Regions from separate parts of the Halomonas sp. CnH100-B genome, predicted to be linked through region 2. Evidence: predicted binding sites of a transcription regulator. Region 2 holds the regulator's gene; the other holds the start of a gene.
What was found. The regulator FNR, encoded in region 2, switches genes on or off when oxygen is low (the NO sensors DNR and NnrR bind a similar motif). The targets are predictions, from matches to a motif close to TTGATNTANATCAA.
Positions count from the first base shown of each region.

Region 1: NH398_RS11780 (DUF2933 domain-containing protein) is a predicted target of FNR. The motif match lies at 3,367-3,380, and genes of this name have one in related genera.

Region 1 covers NZ_JAMXRX010000004.1:458,616-464,409, forward strand. The annotation lists gene NH398_RS11760 (heavy metal translocating P-type ATPase) at 1-606, opposite strand, end outside; gene NH398_RS11765 (hypothetical protein) at 599-1,057, opposite strand; gene NH398_RS11770 (APC family permease) at 1,085-2,422, opposite strand; gene NH398_RS11775 (hypothetical protein) at 2,643-2,987, opposite strand; gene NH398_RS11780 (DUF2933 domain-containing protein) at 3,028-3,204, opposite strand; partial or broken gene NH398_RS11785 (glutaredoxin) at 3,406-3,598, opposite strand; gene radC (DNA repair protein RadC) at 3,710-4,207, opposite strand; gene NH398_RS11795 (lambda exonuclease family protein) at 4,297-4,908, opposite strand; gene NH398_RS11800 (ERF family protein) at 4,946-5,695, opposite strand; gene NH398_RS11805 (hypothetical protein) at 5,718-5,794, opposite strand, start outside.
Region 2 covers NZ_JAMXRX010000003.1:142,181-147,974, forward strand. The annotation lists gene NH398_RS07380 (putative nucleotidyltransferase substrate binding domain-containing protein) at 1-922, shown strand, start outside; gene NH398_RS07385 (DNA polymerase III subunit epsilon) at 928-1,578, shown strand; gene ttcA (tRNA 2-thiocytidine(32) synthetase TtcA) at 1,654-2,562, shown strand; gene fnr (fumarate/nitrate reduction transcriptional regulator Fnr) at 2,552-3,301, opposite strand; gene hemN (oxygen-independent coproporphyrinogen III oxidase) at 3,359-4,786, opposite strand; gene NH398_RS07405 (sulfite exporter TauE/SafE family protein) at 4,903-5,598, opposite strand; gene ccoS (cbb3-type cytochrome oxidase assembly protein CcoS) at 5,595-5,794, opposite strand, start outside.

The sequences.
Region 1 (5,794 bases), on a different contig from region 2:
CGGTGTGAGGGTGGCCAGCAAACTGTAGAGCAACGCGGTGCCGGTACCGATCGCGATTAGCGTGAACATATTAAGGCTGCGATGCACTAGCGAACGCCATCCGCGTACAAAGAATGGCCAACCTGCCCAGACGACTACCGGCGTTGCCAGCAGCAGTTGAATCCAGTTAGAGGTTTGCTGGGAAATAAAATGCATAAGGCCAAACACGTGGCCACCCATTTCTAGGGCAAACACGGGGAGGGTCAGTACTAGGCCGATCCAGAAACGCCTGGTCATGTCCTTGAGTTCGTCCGAAGGGCCGGTGTCAGCAGAGACGGTCTCAGGTTCCAGCGCCATGCCACAGATTGGACAGTCGCCTGGGCCTTCTCGTCGAACTTCTGGGTGCATCGGGCAAGTATAAATAGACCCCGAGGGTACTGACGCTTGTGACTGTTTGCTTGGCTCAAGATACGCATCAGGCTTGGCAATAAACTTTTCCTGACACTTTTCTGAGCAGAAGTACCAAGTCTTACCCGCGTGATTGGCACGGTGGCGGGAGGTATGGGGATCAACGTCCATGCCACAAACAGGGTCTTTCACCTTTGTCTCGTTATGGTCTTCAGACATCGTTCATTCTCCCCGTTTGTCGAACAAGGCGCATGGCTTCGTGCTCTTCAAGTGCTAAAAGGGAATCTAAGAGCTCTTTAGCCTCAGGAATTTCCGCTTTGCCAACGAGGGTTCGATAAAGGTTTATCGTTTGTTCATGGAAATCAAAAACCTCTCGGCAAATGTCGTCAACACTTAGCGTGGAATAGGGCGCATCGCAGGTACGATGCGTACGGATAGGTTTATGCTCCAAATAGTCATAAACGTAGGTTTTTAATGCTTTCGCGTCAACAGTCTGTTCAAAGCGCGCCACAACGCGCTGCATTTCCGCTTCCTGTGCAGCTAAGTAATTGAGCAACATGCGAGCGCGCTCTTCTTCGTGTATATCGGCGCAATGAGCAAGGCAAGCTGCAAGATGCTCGTGTAACTGACGGGTCCAATCGATCAATTCACCAAAGGTTCTAACGTCCATTTGGTACCTCCTATAACGCTATTAACGTTAATGAGTGTGAGAGTGCTCGCTATCATTTGAAGCGTCGCGTTTGGATAGGAAAATCCATTCGCCGAGTAAAAGAGTAGCCATTACTACGCCAGCAACGATGAGCACCATGGGGTCCGAGATGGCTTTTACCCATAAAAAGCCGATTAACACGACAGCATCTAGTAGTATGGCAATGCTAGGAATAACAGGATTAGCCCCCACTCTGTCCTTGAGATGACGAAGCACACCCCAGTGGATGGCCATATCCATGATCAGGTAGAAAATGATGCCTAATGCTGCGATGCGGCTCAGGTCAAAAAAAGCGGTGAGCACTAAGCCAAATACGATGGTGTACACCAGTGTATGCTTTTGTACACTGCCGGGCATGTGGAAATGGCGGTGAGGAACCAGCTTCATTTCTGTCAGCATGGCGAGCATGCGTGAAACGGCAAAGACGCTGGCGATGATACCGCCCGCCGTTGCCAACATGGCGAGAATGACGGTAAACGCAACTGCCGCTTCACCCAGTGCGGGACGGGCAGCGGCGGCCAGGGAGTAGTCTTGGGTTTCGATAATTTCAGGCAAAGATAGGTTGCTGGCAACGGCAAAACCGACAAGGGCATAGATCACCACGCATAGCGCAATCGAGATCGTGATAGCTTTGCCAAGATTCCGCTTAGGATCTTTAAGCTCCGAACCACTATTGGTAATCGTCGTGAAGCCTTTAAATGCCAGTATGCCGAGCGCCGTAGCACCTAAAAAGCCCGTTATCGTAGGCGTAGGTGCATCGTTGCCAGCACCCATTTCGATGGAGTCGGCAATAAACACGCCGACAATACCAAACACTATAATGCCACCTATTTTGATAAATCCGAGCACCGAGGCGACGGTCTCGATCAAGCGGTTGGCGGATAAATTGATCAAAAAGGCTATTAGCAGTAAACCAACCCCGAGTAGGGGCACAAATAGTGAACGATCCCCCAGGTCAAACAACTCAAGCGTGTAGGAACCAAACGTTCTCGCCAAAAAACTCTGTGCGATCACCATGGAAAAATACATCAGGAGGGCATGAAAGGCGGTGGGAAGCGTCGGGCCATACGCTTTCTGTAAATACATGCCAATCCCACCTGCTGATGGGAAGGTATTGGACATTTTAACGTAAGAATAAGCGCTGAAAGAGACAATGACGGCAGCGGCCAGAAAGGCTAGAGGAAATAGCCGACCAGTCATTTCGGCCATTTGGCCGGTTAGCGCAAAAATACCGGCCCCAATCATCACGCCGGTGCCTAATGCAACGGCACCGACCAACGAAAGACTGTTTTCTTTATATTGTGGCGTTCTATCCTGCCCAACCATGAAAGCGACTCCTTGTATTAACGGCAACCACAGCAGCAATAACTGCCAAGGACTCCTGTGCGGTGTTTTTTGATGCTATATAAATTAAATATAGAACCTATGTGCAGCCACATGGCAAATGACTAACGGAAGGTCTGATTTTGCGAGGCCACAGGCAAGCAGCTCTTACCCTAAACTAGCTAGTCTTGCTCCTGGTTGTGTCATGTAGCCGTTATGACTATTAATGACAGCTCCAAGGTTCCTGTTTAGCGTTGTCTTTAACGTTCTGATCGACGAAACGGTAATACTCCTTCTTAAAGCGGTTCCACCGATCAGCGCTGACCTGTATGTCATGGAGCTTGAGAATTTTTTCAACGTCATCGATGCAGAGCCTCAGCGCATCGTAAGCAAGGCTGATATTTCGGTTTTTCTCGTTGTAGACCACCTTATCCATTCCATAGAGTCGGTCGATATCTGACAGCGCTTCTTCAATGCGTTTGGATTTACTAGGCTTGATTTTTAAATTCCGAGTCACCAGTGTGTTTTTGGAAACACCCAAGCGGTGCTCTTGTTGTGTCGTTTTCATGGTCTTTCTCCCAGGCGCGTACATGTATATATAGAGTGGTTCAGTCCTTGTCTATTTTGTCCTTATGACCGCCGTGGTGTTTATGCATGAAAATATGCATCAGTGGGCATGCTGCCAAAAAGAGGAAAGGTAAGAACTGAAATAGGTGGAGACGGTGCTCGGTTCCAATCAGGTATCCCGCCCAAATGACAAACCCAGCAAGTGGCACCCACAACATCAGCAAACGACTACTTGTACTGTTACTCATAATCACCTCAGTAACTCGCCCAAAGAGCCAACAGCAGTTAAGGCCGTTGGTTTGGGAAAAATCAAATAAATAACCCCAATAACATCATGGATGATTTGTCTGAACGCAACCTGAACAGCATCGGAGGGAAATATGATCCTGATCAAGCGCCTCGCAAAAAGTAGGCGATAATTACCCAAGCGGTATCCATAGCCTCATTCCCATCATCATTAGGTTTTCGGTGAGCGATACAAAGCTTAATGGGTATTACTGTTGCCGACACAGGCGCACTTGAGCTCACGTTTATCGAGGTATATCGCTTTAAAGACAGAACCTGTCACACGGTGCCAACGAATAGCGCCAGTGGCGCAGCCAGCCAGATAAGCGTATCGGCCAGCAATTAGTAGCTTCGGAAGTATCTAGGCAAAAAAATAAATTGAGCATTGGAGACAGGTACTGCCCCTGGGGCAGTACCTGTACCTTCGAGTATGAACGTTTACAGATACCCTTTTTCTGCGAATGACGTGCATCCATCACTCCCTACCACCACATGGTCAATCACCCGTATATCCATCAAGCCAAGCGCTTCCTTCAGTCGCTCGGTAATACGCCGATCCGCATCACTAGGCTCAGGGTCACCGCTGGGGTGGTTATGCACCAGAATGACAGCGGCGGCGTTGTAGGCGAGCGCTGCTTTTAGCACTTCCCGTGGGTACACGCTGGCAGAATCAATAGTGCCGCGAAACAGCTCTTCAAAGCGGATGACGCGGTGCTGGCTGTCGAGGAACAGCACGCTGAACACCTCATACTCATAGTCCTGAAGCAACAGCTGCAGATGCTCAAACGCTTGCGAAGGCTGAGTAATCTTGCGGCCTTTGGCGAGCTTGCGGCGTGCGAACCGCTTGGCCATGGTGATGATGTCGGTTTCTGTGACCGGCGAAGTGACTAAGTAGGTGCCCGCCACTTCACCGGCTTTGAGTTTGCTATGGGGCATGATGACCTCCAAAAAATAAAGATGCCGGGGTGGTGGCCCCGGCATCTATGTCGTTAATGGTTGAAAGGAATATCTGTGAAAGTGACCGTTCACGCAGCCATCACTTGGCTCATGCGCCGCTCCATCTCCTCATGAAATGCTTCGACTCGCTCAACAATCGTGCGGATCATGATGTCGTCACGGTAGGCACGTTTAATAAACAGCGGCATGCCAGGCCAATAACTCACAAAGTCGATCCACTCCCGCTCGCTAACCCACAGTCCACCTTGGCACTGAGCAACATGCTCGGCGGGAATCTCCCCGCTAAGCAGTACCTCTATTTGGAATTTGGGCAGCTTGGTTTTGATTTCCAGTAGGCCGTTATCACCTACCAAACTGTCTGGTGAGTAGCCCACCTCGTGATTGAGGATAATGCCCACTTCCTGTGGTTCCGGTTCACCAGCGGCATCGCAATAAAGCGTGCGTGCCACGCCTTCCAGCTCATGACCACGACGGGTATGCGCATTACCCTGAAATGGCTCGGCCAGTTCGCCGGTAATCCGCTCGCCAATCAGCTGATGCATATACGAAAAAGCCCCAGTGCCAAATCCACCGGGGCCTTTCCCGTTAACCAGCAGCGTTTTTAGCTCCGACATGGTGACGTGGCCTAAGCGCGCCGCCAGCCATTCAGGGGAGCCTTGCTCCATGTTGAGTATCTGCATGGATGCCTCCTTTACTCAGGTAGGGTTAGTACGCCGTTTACTTAACAGCTCGCTTAGTGAGGGACGCCCGCAGCTTGTCGAAGTCCGCCTGAGGCACCTGAACGGCAGAACCGTACTTGCCGCTGAACCACTCCTGGGTCGTGGCGGGGCATTGGCTGATCAGCCGCTGGATCTGCCCCGCCTGAAAGGGCGTTACTAGCTTTACTCTAGTGCTGGTGTTGCCGTTATCGTCCTGGCCTCGCGTGGTGATATTAAGCAGGGCACTCAGCACGTAGCGTTTGCCATAGCTAGTAGACGAGCCAAAGGCCTGTACTGCGTTTTTGTTGCCGCTTATATCCGCAGGCAGAAGCATACTGGTCTCTTCACGGTGGCCGTCCTTGTGCATCAACACACCGGTGACCTGAATGCCGCGCTCCTGCGTCTGAATACGGAAGCTCACTGCAAAGCCATGCTTCTGCATAATGGGCCGCACGGTATCGACGATATCTTCCAGCGTGGCGTATTTACCGTTATTGCCTTGGCCATGTTCTTCGATGCTGGGTAACTCGGTCTGCATCGCCGCCATCGCGGCGCTATAGGCCATCATGGCTTGTCGATCCATCACCCGTTCCTGCATTTGCAGCAAACGCTCCATCTTGTCGATATCAACGTCTGGGTTAAGCGCCGCACGCTCAATGACCTGAATGATAGCGGTGCTGTCGGCATGTGCCGGGGCTGAATTAGCCGGAACGGCCTGGAGGGAAGTGGTCGTTGTGTCGCGATTTACCACATTAGTGTTTGTTGCCATGGGGAGGCTCCTTGAACAGTCTTTAAATATCGCTGGGTAGTTCGTTGGGAGAAATAGGCGTTAAGCGCAGCTCAGCGCGGTAGAACTGGCCTTTAGCCA
Region 2 (5,794 bases):
CGCGCTGATGGCCCAGGGCGTGAAGCTGCGCTTTGCCATGGAGTTACTGGCGGCGCTCAATGGTCGCATCATGAGCAAAGCGTGGGGATTTACGGTGCCCGAGCAGTACCACCGCCATAGCTGCCTGATGGTGATGGGCAGCGAAGGGCGCGGCGAACAGATTCTAAAAACCGATCAGGACAATGGCCTGATCCTGGCCGACGACTGCCAGTGGCCCGAGGTGCACGAGGCGATGAGCGGGCTCACCGACACGCTGATCCAGTTGGGTTACCCGCCGTGTCCTGGGAACATCATGGTGTCCAATCCCGAGTGGGTGGGCACCGTCTCGCAGTGGAAGAGCCGTATCGCCAAATGGGTGAGCGCCCGGGACGGTGACAGCTTGATGAAACTGGCGATTCTGCTCGACTCCCACGGCGTGGCAGGTAACCCCGCGCTACTGGATCAAATACGTGAGGCGCTGTTCGAGCGCTGCTCCCACGATGAGCTGCTGCTCTCTTACTTTGCTCGGGCAGCGCTGCGCTTCTCGACGCCGCTGACGCTATTTGGCTCGCTGAAGAAGCCCCAACACGGTATCGATATCAAAAAAGGCGGCATCTTCCCTATCGTGCACGGCGTGCGCACCATGGCGCTTGAGCGGCGCATCAAGGCCACGTCGACCCTGGATCGCCTGGAGGCCCTGGCCATCGATGGGCGGTTGGATCGACGGTTTGCCGATGATCTCGGCGAAGCCCTGGCGCTATTCACCGAGTTGCGTCTTCGCCAGCAGCTCCAGGACATGGAGGGCACCCACGCCAAGCGTACCAATCGGGTCGTGGTACAAGAGCTTTCTTCACTGGAACGAGACCTGTTGCGCGAAGCCCTGCACATCGTGAAAGACTTCAAGCAGCGTCTTTCCCACCGCTATCATTTGGAGTACTCGTGAGCGGAATGCGCCTGTTAGACCGACACATGACGCTGCTCAGCGGCTCGCTGAGAACGCTGCTTCAGCGAGAAAGCGACCGTCGCCGCTGGGCCGATTCGCCGTATGCCTGGCTATTTCAGCCCTACATGGGGGAAGAGTCCGTGGCCATGGCCTGCCAGGTGAGCGAGGGTCAGCCAGCGGTGATCAGCGTAGCGGCGGTGGTACTGAACCCGCGCCGTGTGCACACCAGTCGTATGTGGTGGGCCACGTTGTCGGTATCGCCCGCGCTAGTCCCTGCTACCCTGCGACGCCATCACCAGCTACACGCCACCGACGCGCCGCGCACGCCAGATGCCGAGTGCCTGACGGAGTTGGCCGACTTCATCGGCAACCGGCCGCTGGTCGGCTGGCAGTTGGAGCACACCCTCGAACCTTTGAACGGGCTGTTCAAAAGCGTATTGGGGTTTGGTCTCCCCAACGCCCAGGTGGACGTTGCCAAGTTGCATGGGCGACAGCTGCGGCGGCTGCATCCACACATCGATACCCTCGACCCGCTTGGCGTAGCGTTGGCTCGCTGGCAGCTACCGCCATTGATCTGGCCCAGCGTGGTCAGTGAAGCCACCGCCAGCGCGCTCCTCTACCTGCGTTTACAGCGTGAGATCGCCCTGACGGCCTAGGGTTTGTATTGGGTAGAGCTTCGGAGTGTTGTTAGAATACGCGCTGCTCCTTCACCCATCGGCAGTGCGACGATCATGTTACAACCTGACTACTTTGACCCTACTGCGTCAGACAGCGCGTCTGACGAGTCCCTTGCCCAGCAGCATGAGCTGCAGGATGCCAAGCAGAAGCGTGAATTCAACAAGTTGCAAAAACGCCTGCGGCGCGAAGTGGGAAATGCCATCATCGATTACAACATGATCGAAGAGGGCGACCGGGTCATGGTGTGTCTCTCCGGTGGCAAAGACAGCTACACGATGTTGGAGATCTTGCGCAATCTTCAGCGCAACGCGCCGGTCAATTTCTCGCTCGTGGCGGTCAATATGGACCAAAAACAGCCTGGTTTCCCGGAGCACGTGTTGCCCCAGTACTTAGACAAGCTGGGGGTGGAGTACCACATTCTCGAACGTGATACATATTCGGTCGTGAAGGAGAAAACGCCGGAAGGAAAGACCACCTGCGCGCTCTGTTCACGTCTGCGCCGTGGCTCGCTGTATGGGTTTGCCGACGAGATTGGCGCCAACAAGATTGCCCTGGGCCACCACCGGGAAGACATTCTGGAAACGCTGTTCCTGAATATGTTCTTCGGCGGTACGCTGAAGGCCATGCCGCCGAAACTGCTCTCTGATGACGGGAAAAATATCGTGATTCGCCCGCTGGCGTACTGCAAAGAGGCGGACATTGCAGAGTTTTCACGGCTGATGGCGTTTCCGATCATTCCCTGCAACCTGTGCGGTTCACAGCCCAACATGCAGCGCCAGATCGTCAAAGAGATGTTGGCAGAGTGGGACAAGAAGCACCCTGGCCGTTTGGAGAGCATGTTCAAAGCCGTCACCAACGTCGCCCCTTCCCAGCTTGCCGACCGCGAGCTATTCGACTTTGCCGGTCTGGAAGCGAAGCAGGCGGCGCTGATGGAGAGCCGCATTCAGGCGTTTAACGTGTAATCGTCTGCGCCTCCTCTTCTGCCAGGGTGATGAGGCGCTGCATGTCCAAAATATTTACCTCGCGACCCGAAACGGCCACCACCTCCTGCTGCTGAAAGCGGCTGAGAATACGGCTGACCGTTTCCACCGCCAGACCCAGGTAGTTGCCCATATCGGCCCGCGACATCGACAGCCGAAAGCTGTAGGGGGAGTAACCCCGGCGACGGAAGCGGTCAGAGAGGGTAATTAAAAAGCTGGCCAGCCGCTGGTCGGCGGTTTTGCGCGATAGTAAGCGCATCATCCGTCGGTCATCGCGCAGCTCCTTACTCATACTGCGGTAAAGTTGGCCGCGCAGCTCAGGTATCTCTTCTGAGAGGGTGTCCAGGCGGTCAAACGGAATTTCGCACACCGTGGTAGTCTCCAGGGCAATCACGGTGCCGGGGTAGTGCTCTTCGTCGATACCGTCCAAGCCGACCAGCTCGCTGGGCAGAAAGAAGTTGGTGAGCTGATCGTTACCGTTCCCTTCGCTGGTCACCTGTTTCAAACTGCCAGAGCGCACGGCATAAACGCTGGTGAACGCGTCGCCCTGACGAAACAGCGGTTCGCCCTTCTTCAGCGGCGAGCGACGGCGAATGATGGCATCGAACTGGCTCATATCCTCAAGCTCCAGGGCAAGCGGTAAGCACAGCGAGCTTAAACTACAGGTTTGGCAGCGCGCTTCTTGCAGCAGTGAACGTCGTTGGCTGGCAGGATATGACATGGGGGTCTCCCTTCTTATTCGCCATCATGGGTACAGGGGGCAGGTGGCTCAAGGCGCTCACACGATCTTCGAGTAGCGCTGGCCATCCTGGCGTTGTAAGTGGGTGTCGAAGGCCATGGCCAGGTGTCGAATGAGTAGCCGCCCCACCGGGGTGGCGGTGAGCCGAAGCCCCTGACGCGTTAACAGGCCATCCCGTTCGGCGATTTCCAACCGCTCAAGGGCGTTGGCAAAGTAATCTGCGGCATCGACCTGCCAGCGCTGGCCGACAGTGTCGAGGTCAATGGCCATATCGCACATGAGCCGCTCGATGACCTCTCTTCGCATTAGGTCATCCTTATTTAAACGTAACCCTTTCACGGTCGCCAGCCTACCTTCATCTAAGGCCGCTTCATAGTCAGCGAGCCGGGTAGGGTTTTGCGCGTAGCTATCGTTGATCCGAGAAATGGCCGATACCCCCAAACCAATCAAGTCGCACTCGGCGTGGCTGGAATAGCCTTGAAAGTTGCGCTGCAGGGTGCCGTTGCGCTGCGCCTTGGCCAAGCTGTCGTCGGGGCGCGCGAAATGGTCCATGCCGATATGCACATAGCCCGCCTGGGTCAGCATCGCAATGGTGGTATGCAGCATGGCCAGCTTCTCATCGGCGCTGGGCAGGTCGGCGTCCTTGATGCGTCGTTGGGGCGCAAAGCGGGTCGGCAGATGCGCATAGTTAAACACCGACAGCCGTGCGGGACCTAGCTCGATCACTTGGCGCAGCGTGTCCGCGAAACTCTTCTCGGTTTGTAAGGGCAGGCCATAAATCAAATCGAGGTTGAGCGAGCGAAAGCCGAGCCGATGGGCTTCATCCATTAGCGTTTCGGTGAGCACCCGGGGCTGAACGCGATTGATCGCCGCTTGTACCTGTGGATCGAGGTCTTGTACGCCCAAGCTCAAGCGGTTGAAGCCCAGCGACTGCAAATGGCGCAGGGTAAAGACATCCGCCTCACGTGGGTCGATTTCGATGGCGTAATCACGGTCCGGCGCATTGGAGAGGCCAAAGCGTGCGTCTAAGCGGTCGATCAAATCGCTCATCTGAGCCAGAGTGAGAAACGTTGGCGTGCCGCCGCCCCAGTGCAGCTGCTGCACCGGACGCTTTGTATCCAAATGGCGCGCAGTGAGCACCATCTCGCGATCCAACCGTGATAAGTAGGGTTCGGCCAGAGCGGTATTTTTTGTAGCTATTTTGTTGCACGCGCAGTAAAAGCAAATTTTCCGACAAAACGGGACGTGCACGTACAGTGAGAGCGGTTTTCGGCTGGCGTTGCTGCGCGCAAGCGCCTGGCTCATATCGTCAGCAGTGAATTGGTCATGAAAAGAGAGCGCCGTCGGGTACGAGGTATAGCGCGGGCCGCTGGTGTCGTAACGGCGTAGCAGTGCGTCGTCCCAGGCAGTGGTCTCCGCCGCTGCGGAAGAGGGGTGAGCGAGGGCAGCAGTGGCGTTAACGGGCATAGGAAGCGCTCCGACGTAACAGGGCAAGCAGAAAAGCGGATGCGCCAATGTTACGCCGGTCCCACACGCAAAGGGTTGAGCTATATCAAGCAACGGCGCAATAGCCGTCCTTGTGTTCAATGCCCGGTGGGAAAGAGAAGTGCCCAGAGCTGCCACAGGGCAAAGCCGATAATGGTCAGTGCGGCGAGGCTACGCGTGGCGGGATGGCGGATGAGCTGACTTAGCTGGCGCGCCGCAAGGCCCGTGGCCAGCAGTGCGGGCAGGGTGCCCATGCCAAAGGCACCCATCAATAACGCCCCTTGTAGCGGGTCGGCAATGGCCAAGCTCCAGGCGAGCATCGAGTACACCAGCCCGCAAGGCAGCCAGCCCCACAGGGCACCTAGCGCAAAAGCTTGCGGCAGGTGAACCACGGGCATCAAACGTCGCCCAACGGGTTCGATGAAGCGCCATAGCCTGCGCCCCACGGCTTCGACTTTCAATAGCCCTTTCCACCAGTTGGCGATGTACAGTGCCATTAGGATCAGCATGACTGCGGCGATAATCTGCAGAGCGATACGCGCCTGTGAAGAGAGCGACACCAAGGTGCCGAGCGCGGCTACCAAGGCTCCTGCCGTCATATAGCTCAGGATACGGCCCGAGTTATAGCTGAGCAGTAATCCCCCCATGCGCGCCGGGTGGCGCATGCTGGGCGGCACGGCGAAGGTCAGGGCACTCATAATGCCGCCGCACATGCCAATGCAGTGAGCCCCGCCCATCAGGCCAAACACGAACGCCGCCATGAGCGGCGGCAGATCCAGTCCCGTGGGGTTCATGGCGGTGGCTCGCGATCGCGGGGTGGCTTGGCGGCTTGTTTGCGTTCGGCGCGCTGCTCGGGGGTAAAGTCGTTCTCATCGTCATCGAACAGGATGCGGTGGGCGGGGCCTTCTAAGTCGTCGAACTGATCATTCTTCACCGCCCAGAAGAACGCCCACACCGCCAGCCCTAACAGAATCAGTGACAGCGGAATCA